Regions from separate parts of the Metabacillus sp. B2-18 genome, predicted to be linked through region 3. Evidence: predicted binding sites of a transcription regulator. Region 3 holds the regulator's gene; each other region holds the start of a gene.
The links. Region 3 encodes Rex, which represses fermentation and respiration genes when NADH is low (regulators of the CRP and FNR family bind a similar motif). Its sites were predicted from a motif close to TTGTGAAATATTTCACAA; they were not measured.
Positions count from the first base shown of each region.

Region 1 (2,208 bases), 1.3 Mb from region 3:
GATTCTGTTTCCAAGCTCTCCTAAGAATTCAATTCCAGTGAAGCCAGCTCCACCGACAACAATTGTTAAACGCTCATCTTTCTTTTCTGCTTCCATGTTATATGTAGCAAATTGATATTCAATATGCTCACGTAATTGTCTAGCAGAGTCAATGCTTGTGATTCCGAATGCATACTCTTTTAAACCTTGAATGCCAAATGTTTCAGGGTGAGCACCTAATGAAATAACTAAATAATCATATTCAACTTCACCATTTTCTAAAACGATTTTCTTCGATTCTTTATCGATTGATACAACAGTATCTTGAACAAATTTCACACGATTTGTATCGATAATGTCTTTGATTTGGTAACGAGCACGGTCATGGTGTAAAGTACCAGCTGAAGCCTCATGTAACCATGTTGTTTCATAGTGATAATCATTTTTGTTCACTAATGTGATATCTGCTTCATCAACACTAATTAATTTTTGTAAACGTGTAACTGTAATTAACCCACCATAACCTGCACCTAATATAACGACTCTTGGTTTTTTCACCGAAATACATCCACCTTTTCTTTTTAAAATTGTTGTAAAGGATCGAATAATGTCTATTACTATATTCGACTTAAAACCACAATTTTATTTTTATTTAAGAGATAAAACTTTGTGAAAACATTCACTTACTAATGCATACCTTGGTATCTGCTACGTATAATATATATAAATACACCTATAAATCATATTATCCATTCAACAATATTTTTTCAAGTTATTTTTTCTAACAAAAGACTATGTTTTTTTCTTCGTATAATTTATAATACATGGATTTTAGGTACTACTTTTATCGAAAGTGTTTTCAAAATGTGAAAAAAGAAGAATTTTGTCTTATGGATTGTCATTCATTTCAAGTGAAAATTTATGAATTGGTACACAATTAAATGTAGTAAAAGGAGGATGAGATATGAAAGAAGATACTAAAGTTTATGATATTACCATTATCGGTGGAGGTCCTGTTGGATTATTCACTGCATTCTATGGTGGAATGAGACAGGCAAGTGTAAAAATTATTGAGAGCCTTCCACAATTAGGTGGCCAGCTTTCTACATTATATCCTGAAAAATACATCTATGACGTTGCAGGCTTTCCAAAAATAAGAGCTCAAGAGCTTGTAGACAATTTGAAGGAGCAAATGGGTCAGTTTGAGCAAACAGTTGTTTTAGATCAAGCTGTTGAACACGTTGAGAAACAAGCTGACGGAGTATTCATGTTAACCACTAATAATGAAGTTCATTATACAAAAACAATCATCATTACAGCAGGTAATGGTGCTTTTAAGCCTCGCAAACTTGAGCTTGAGGAAAGCGAGAAATATGAGAATCAAAATTTACATTATTTCGTTGATGATTTAAATAAATTTGCCGAAAGAAACGTAGCTATTCTTGGTGGTGGAGACTCTGCCGTTGACTGGGCATTAATGCTCGAACCTGTTGCAAAAAGTGTAAGTTTAATACATAGAAGAGATAAATTCAGAGCACATGAACATAGTGTTGAATTATTGATGAAATCGAAGGTACAGGTTTTAACACCATTTGTTCCAGTCGAGCTAAATGGGGAACAGGCTATTTCTCAAGTAGTATTAGAAGAAGTGAAAGGTGATCGAAAAGAAGTTTTAGAAATTGACGATCTTATCGTTAATTATGGATTTGTATCCTCACTTGGACCAATTAAAGATTGGGGTTTAACAATTGAGAAAAATTCAATTGTTGTTAACTCAAAAATGGAAACGAACATTGAAGGAATTTATGCAGCTGGAGATATCTGCACCTATGATGGCAAGGTAAAACTAATTGCAAGTGGATTTGGCGAGGCTCCGACAGCAGTAAACAATGCTAAGGCATATATGGATCCAAAAGCACGTGTCCAACCATTACACAGCACGAGTTTATTTAATTAATAAGCTATGTTAAATAACTCTGTTGATATTTGATTATAACGAACCCTTGTTCTATAATGAATTTGTAAAATTAAACGATATGGAGTTGGCAAGGATGGCATTGAAGGACATTATCGAAGAAATTAGAAAGTTGAGTACGGGAGACCAATACCGACTAAAAGAGTTCTTTACTAAATCTTTGGCTTCCTATTCCGCAAGTGAACCTGTTTTTAAAGAGGTTTCAGAGCGGAAGCATAAAGATGGATTTACTTGTTCTCATTGCCATTCCAATA
Region 1 is NZ_CP088245.1:4,071,390-4,073,597, forward strand. It holds gene LPC09_RS20715 (NAD(P)/FAD-dependent oxidoreductase) at 1-537, opposite strand, end outside; gene yumC (ferredoxin--NADP reductase 2) at 944-1,936, shown strand; gene LPC09_RS20725 (IS1595 family transposase) at 2,031-2,208, shown strand, end outside.
Region 1: the regulator Rex is predicted to act here: its motif matches at 647-664, upstream of yumC (ferredoxin--NADP reductase 2).

Region 2 (2,208 bases), 540 kb from region 3:
ACCCATTGTTAAATTTCCTCCTTTAAATGTATGAAAAATAATATTACTTTTGTTTTAGTCCAATAAATTGAACATATATTGATTAATGGTCATGACTCACTTTGTGTGCCAAATAAACCATCGTTAACATAGTGAAAATAAATGCTTGGATTGCTCCAACAAAGATACTAAATCCTTGCCATGCTAACATAGGAATTGCAGCAACGATAGTGCCAATTATTCCACTTCCAAAACTTTCTGCATACCCGCTTGTTGCTAGACTAACAAGCAAGCCTAAAAGAATCTCACCCGCAAAAATATTTCCGTAAAGACGAAGACCAAGCGTTAATGTGTTCGCAAATTCTTCAATAATCTTTAATGGAAACATAAATGGCATTGGCTTGAAAAAGTCCTTACCATATTCAGATGCACCCTTCATCTTAATACCGTAGTAATGTGATAACGCTACTACAAGAACAGCAAGGGTTAAGGTGATGGCAGGATCTGCAGTTGGTGATTTCCACCACAATTCATGTCCTACAACAATGGCGAAAGGTAACCCTAACATATTTGATACAAATACATACATTAATAGTGTGATCCCTAACGTTAAGAAACGTCCGCCTGTTTGCCAATCCATCGTACTGCCGATAATATTTTTCACAAAATCGACTACCCATTCGATGAAGTTTTGCATACCTGTTGGTTTCATTGCTAAACTGCGGGTTGCAGCAATTGCAATGATAAAAACGATTAAACTAGCAATCGTAATCATTAATACGTTTGATAAATTAAAATTTAGACCTAAAAACTCTACCACAGGAGCTTCGTGACCCAATAGATTCACCTCTCTTCCCAGCTAAGCGCGTGAATGTTGAATTACATAATCTATCATAATAACGATATACATCGTCATTAATCCAAAAACAACACTAATCAAATCAAAATACTCGGGAAACTTTATCGCAAAAAAAACTGCGACTCCGGCTGCTGCCATTCTTGATGTTGTCCCTAACGAACCCGCTTTCCTTCCTTTAGTTAATGCGTCATCAAACTGCTTATGCTTTCTCACCATGATCCAGAGGTTGTACAAAGTGATGCATGTTCCCAAAATTAATCCTAGGAAAACAGACTGATATTCCGTGAATCCCCAACCTATAACATAAACGGCTAGTAGATAAAATATGTATTTTCGATATCTGCGAAACATCAGATGCATATCAAACATGAATTCTTTATTCTCCTGAGAAATAGTGGTTGACTAACTTTAGCATGGCATAAACACCTGCGGCTAGTCCTAGCAGAAGGCCTATGATTAAAAACAACGGTTCTGTTTTAAAATAATCATCTACCCACTTCCCAGCAAAAATACCAATTAAAATGGAGCCAACTAGTTGGGAAAGGATAGCTGACATGAGGCCCATCGCGTGTAACGGATGGCGTTTTTTTTGTCGCATTTTATAAATCCTCACTGTAGATTTATAACGGAATAAGGGGTTATTTACGGGTTTTTGTCAGAATTGTAAACCTTATCATTATACCCTCGTTTAGCATACAATAGCGTATATGTGATGTCAATGTGTTTAAAGTTAAAATGTTCACAATCTTATCGAATCCTCACAAATCGTTCACAATTACCCTCAATAACCCCCTTGACTAGGTACATTCACTTAATTATTCACCAAGTAAAATATCTGTTTCTATCAAGTCCTCTTTCCCACTTTTATTTGCAAAGATGACTCCTTTATAGTTTCCTTCAGGTATATCAAGTTCTTCTAGCTTCACTTCCTTCTCAACTAACCCACGGGGAGCATCGTGCAGCCAGTCTAAATAGCCGACAAATGCCAAAGTATCCTGATCGTACAAGGCAATCCCCACTTCATCCGCCCCACCTGGTAAGTACATCCGGTATTTATAAACCCCAGGCTCATCACTATAAGCAAATTCAAAGCCCATAATTCTCGGATAATTCGGCTCATCTACAACATACGCATAAGGAACTTCAATATCATTTCCATCTTGCTGTAATTTTAACCACCCTTGATGAATACCTGGCGTTAACTGACTTGGAGTAAGATCTAGGCTTATTTCAACCTGCTTTTTCTCACCTGGCTTGATGTTTATATTTTTTGGCAGTTCCCACCTAACCCCAGGTTTATTTTTCGGCATATCAAAATAGATATGTTCTTCTTTATTTGATTGATTATCTATTGTAATTTTTACTGTTTT
Region 2 is NZ_CP088245.1:4,836,116-4,838,323, forward strand. It holds gene atpE (F0F1 ATP synthase subunit C) at 1-6, opposite strand, end outside; gene atpB (F0F1 ATP synthase subunit A) at 83-817, opposite strand; gene LPC09_RS24205 (ATP synthase subunit I) at 839-1,207, opposite strand; gene LPC09_RS24210 (AtpZ/AtpI family protein) at 1,215-1,436, opposite strand; gene LPC09_RS24215 (S8 family serine peptidase) at 1,654-2,208, opposite strand, start outside.
Region 2: the regulator Rex is predicted to act here: its motif matches at 1,566-1,583, upstream of LPC09_RS24210 (AtpZ/AtpI family protein).

Region 3 (2,208 bases):
TCAATGTTACTTTTCTTTCTTTTTCATATAGACCTGGACTAACAAACGACCATAGCTGATACAAAATAATCGGTGAAGTAATAACAAATGCTATTATGAAAGCGAACTTCATATAAACCATTAATGGATCTGTTAAATTAAAAGCATTTAATGTTAATGATTTTGCTTCGTCTGTTTGTTGCAAATAAATAATAATCGGTCTGGAAAGTAGAAATCCAGCTATAACCGCTACGAAAAAGAAAACGACAGCAATAACGAGTCGTTTTCTTAGTTCGGTTATATGTTCCATGACCGACATTTCATCATGTTTCATATCGGTTCATCCTATCTTACTTGACTTCTTCCTTTTTCTCTTTTTTGCTGTCTTGCTCATCATCGTCGTCTGCTAAACCTTTTGTTGCATTTTTAAATTCGCGAAGTGTATTACCTGCTGCTTTTCCAAGTTCAGGTAGCTTTTTTGGTCCAAAGATAAGTAATGCTACAAATACGATAAGTAAAAGGCTTCCGATTCCTACTGTTGGCATCGAATCCACCTCCTTTTCTGGGCTATTATTTATTTCTCCTCATGAGGATAATGTTTTAAGAAATATACTAGAGACTGTAGCTCTACTGCTAAATCGATATGATGAATTCTTATTTCATCCGGCACGTTTAATCGTGCTGGTGTAAAGTTTAATATTCCTTTAATTCCCTTTGTAATGAGACGGTCTGTTATTGATTGTGCAACTGGCGCTGGTACAGTTAAGATTGCAACTGTAACATCATCAGGAAGATGGTTTTCCATCTCATCTAAATGGAAGACCGGTACCCCACCAATCTCACTACCTACCTTATCTTCGTCTACATCAAAAGCTAGAGAAATAACTGTATTGTTATTTTTAGTGAAATTATAATGTAAAAAGGCCGTTCCTAAATTTCCTACACCAATTAAACATACTTTCGTTATCTCATCTTGATCTAATGTTTTTCTAAAAAAGGATAACAAATAATTCACATTATATCCATATCCTTTTTTTCCAAGAGCTCCAAAATATGAAAAATCTCTGCGGATTGTAGCGGAATCTACTTTTACTGCATCACTTAACTCGGCGGATGAGACACGTTGCTTTCCTGACGAGTGTAAATTTTTTAAAAACCGATAATATAAAGGCAATCTCTTAGCAGTTGCCTGCGGTATTTTCGTTTGGTCTATATTCAATCTTATCCCTCACATTCACACAAACACATATGACAATGCTTAAAGGATTTTGGAGATACTAGTAAAATCCATGTCATATTTCGTTTCTTAAGAAATCGCCGCTTTTACCACCTGTTTTCTCTACTAAATAGGTTGGGCCTATAATCATTCCTTTATCCACTGCTTTGCACATATCATAAACAGTTAGTGCTGTTATGCTAGCAGAGGTTAACGCTTCCATTTCAACACCTGTACTTCCTTTTGTTTTCACAGTAACTGAGATCAATAAAGTATAATGATTATCACGAACATCCCAATCAAACTCAATGTTTACACCTTTTATTGAAATCGGATGACACATAGGAATGACCTGCGATGTTTGCTTAGCAGCCATAATTCCAGCTACTTGTGCAACTGATAATACATCACCCTTTCCTATTTCATGATTAGTAATTTTTTCGTAAACCTCTTTTGTTACTTGAATACTTGTCTTAGCTTGAGCTGTTCTAACAGTCTCTTCTTTAGCCGAGATATCAACCATCTTCGCTCGGCCTTGTTCATTAAAATGAGTAAACTCTGACATATACAAATCTCCTTAAATTAGACTATACACTATTTTTTAGGTTCTGTCTGTTTTGTTATTGTGACAATTATATGGATACAAAAAGCAAGAATCACCCGTTTAACATCTAAGAGTATATGACACACTTGAATCAAGAGCACTTTTCTTTTCCGTCGACAAAATTCGGGTGGTGACAGGCACCCCAAAACTAAGCTACACTTAAAGCATTAGTAGAGGTGAAAACAATGATATTGTTACAAATAAATCAACTTAGTAAATACTTTGGTGCTGACCCTATTTTATCGAATATTAAGTTGGAAGTACAAACTAGAGATAGAGTTGCGATTGTTGGTCGCAATGGAGCAGGGAAATCAACACTTTTAAAAATAATTTCAGGAGCCATGTCCCATGATTCTGGTGAAATTATTAAGCCTAAAGATGTTTCAATTGGATATTTAGCTCAAGACAC
Region 3 is NZ_CP088245.1:240,332-242,539, reverse strand. It holds gene tatC (twin-arginine translocase subunit TatC) at 1-313, opposite strand, end outside; gene LPC09_RS01380 (twin-arginine translocase TatA/TatE family subunit) at 330-524, opposite strand; gene LPC09_RS01375 (redox-sensing transcriptional repressor Rex) at 554-1,198, opposite strand; gene moaC (cyclic pyranopterin monophosphate synthase MoaC) at 1,272-1,760, opposite strand; gene LPC09_RS01365 (ABC-F family ATP-binding cassette domain-containing protein) at 1,985-2,208, shown strand, end outside.

Region 4 (2,208 bases), 1.2 Mb from region 3:
ATTAGTAGACAGAGTCTTCAATATCGTTTAAGAAAATTTAAACTTAAATAAAACTGGCGAAGGGGGTACTCCCCTTCGGTCTGTTATAATAATTTTTCTCCAAAAAGTGAGCCCATTAACGCTACCGCGACAGTAGCTGTTTTATTTTTTTCATCTAAGATTGGATTAACCTCTACAAATTCAGCAGAAGTTATTAATTTTGATTCTTCTAAAATTTCCATTGCTAAGTGACTTTCTCTATAACTTATTCCACCTAAAACTGGCGTTCCAACTCCTGGTGCCTCATCCGGATCAAGTCCATCTAAATCAAGCGATAAATGTACTCCATCTATGTTTCTAGCTTTTAAATAATCGATTGCTTCTTCCATTACCTTTGTCATACCTAAACGATCAATTTCATGCATTGTATAGACTCTAATCCCTTTTTCACGGATAAGTATTTTCTCTCCTTCATCTAAAGAACGGGCACCAATGATCACGATGTTTTCCGGCTTAATTTTCGGGGAATATCCAGCTATATTTGTTAAATCCGGATGACCTATACCTAAACTTACTGCTAAAGGCATTCCATGAATATTACCTGATGGAGAGGTGTCTCCTGTATTTAAATCTCCGTGTGCATCATACCAAATGACACCCAGGTTATCATAATGCTTAGCAATACCAGCTAGTGTACCAATTGCAATGCTATGATCACCACCAAACACTAATGGAAATGATCCCTTTGCTACAACCTCATCAACTGATTCAGCAAGTTTTTCACTTGCTATCGTAACAGCCTTTAAATATTTGAGGTTATTTCCAAGAGTTGCTTCTTCATCTTTACCTGGTCTGCCAATCTCTATATCTCCTTTATCATGAATCTCATAATCTAGCTCTTCTAACCTTTCCACAACACCTGCATAACGAATAGCACTAGGACCCATATCTACTCCACGTCTTGATTGTCCTAAATCCATTGGTACCCCTATGATTGAAATATGATTTTTCATCCAAACCCCTCCTTTTTTTCCAATTGTATCTTATGGGTAATTCTTGACTCAACTTGACATCTTTATGTATAAATATGCACATATATACAAAAATAGATATATAAATATAACTATATTTAAATTAAAGTATCTAAAAATAAGCGTTTTCAATAATAAACTACAATTTCAATATAATAACACTCGAACAACTTTTCCGTTTTATTTTTAAATTATTTATAAAAAAAATTTTTAAAAGAACAATAATAGTGACTTTCATCACATTAATTCTTTCAATTTTTCATTAAAATTTAAATCCTAAATACATATATTTGGAGCGTGAATGACTTGGAAAATAAGGCTTTACTGCAAGTTGAGAAGCTAGCTCTAAAGAAACATAAGATCTTTCATAAAAGTCCGCTTCGATACCTATTACGTTCAATGCTTGCTAGCATGTTTATTGGTTTTGGAGTTATTGTTGCTTTCAAGGCAGGAAATTTCTTTTATATTGAGCATTCTCCCTTTGCTTACCCTATTGCAGCACTAACGTTTGGTGCTGCCATTATCTTAATCGCTTATGGTGGTGGTGATTTGTTTACTGGGAACACATTCTATTTCTCTTACACAGCTTTTCAAAAGAAAATGCGTTGGGCTGAAGTAATTAAGCTTTGGACCACAAGCTATATTGGAAACATTTTAGGAGCATGTTTTTTTGCATTTTTTATTTTTTCAACTGGATTATTTTCAGATAAAGAAACAACAGGTTTTTTATTGAGTGTCGCTGATAAAAAAGTTCATCTTCCTACCTATGAGTTATTTTTTCGAGGAATTCTGTGTAACTGGTTGGTTTGTTTGGCATTTTTTATCCCAATGAAACTTCAAGGAGATGGAGCTAAGCTATTTACGATGATGTTATTTGTGTTTTGCTTCTTCATTTCTGGATATGAACATAGTATTGCAAATATGTGCACGTTTGCTATTGCTTTTGTTTCTAATCCACCTGAAAGTTTTACGCTCGCTGGAGTTATTCATAATTTGATTCCTGTAACAATTGGAAATTTAATTGGTGGTGGAGTTTTAATGGGATGGATGTACTACTTTGTAAATAAACCTTTTATGGGTGAAGAAAATGAGGAATAAATGGATATCTAGCTCAGGTTTACAAGTGGACTAACCCTTATTTCTAAGATTTAACTTCGATTCTTGGGAGTTTACCTTCGATTTCTGGTGACTTATCCTC
Region 4 is NZ_CP088245.1:1,471,879-1,474,086, reverse strand. It holds gene LPC09_RS07440 (sigma-54 interaction domain-containing protein) at 1-51, shown strand, start outside; gene rocF (arginase) at 84-992, opposite strand; gene LPC09_RS07430 (formate/nitrite transporter family protein) at 1,317-2,108, shown strand.
Region 4: the regulator Rex is predicted to act here: its motif matches at 1,236-1,253, upstream of LPC09_RS07430 (formate/nitrite transporter family protein).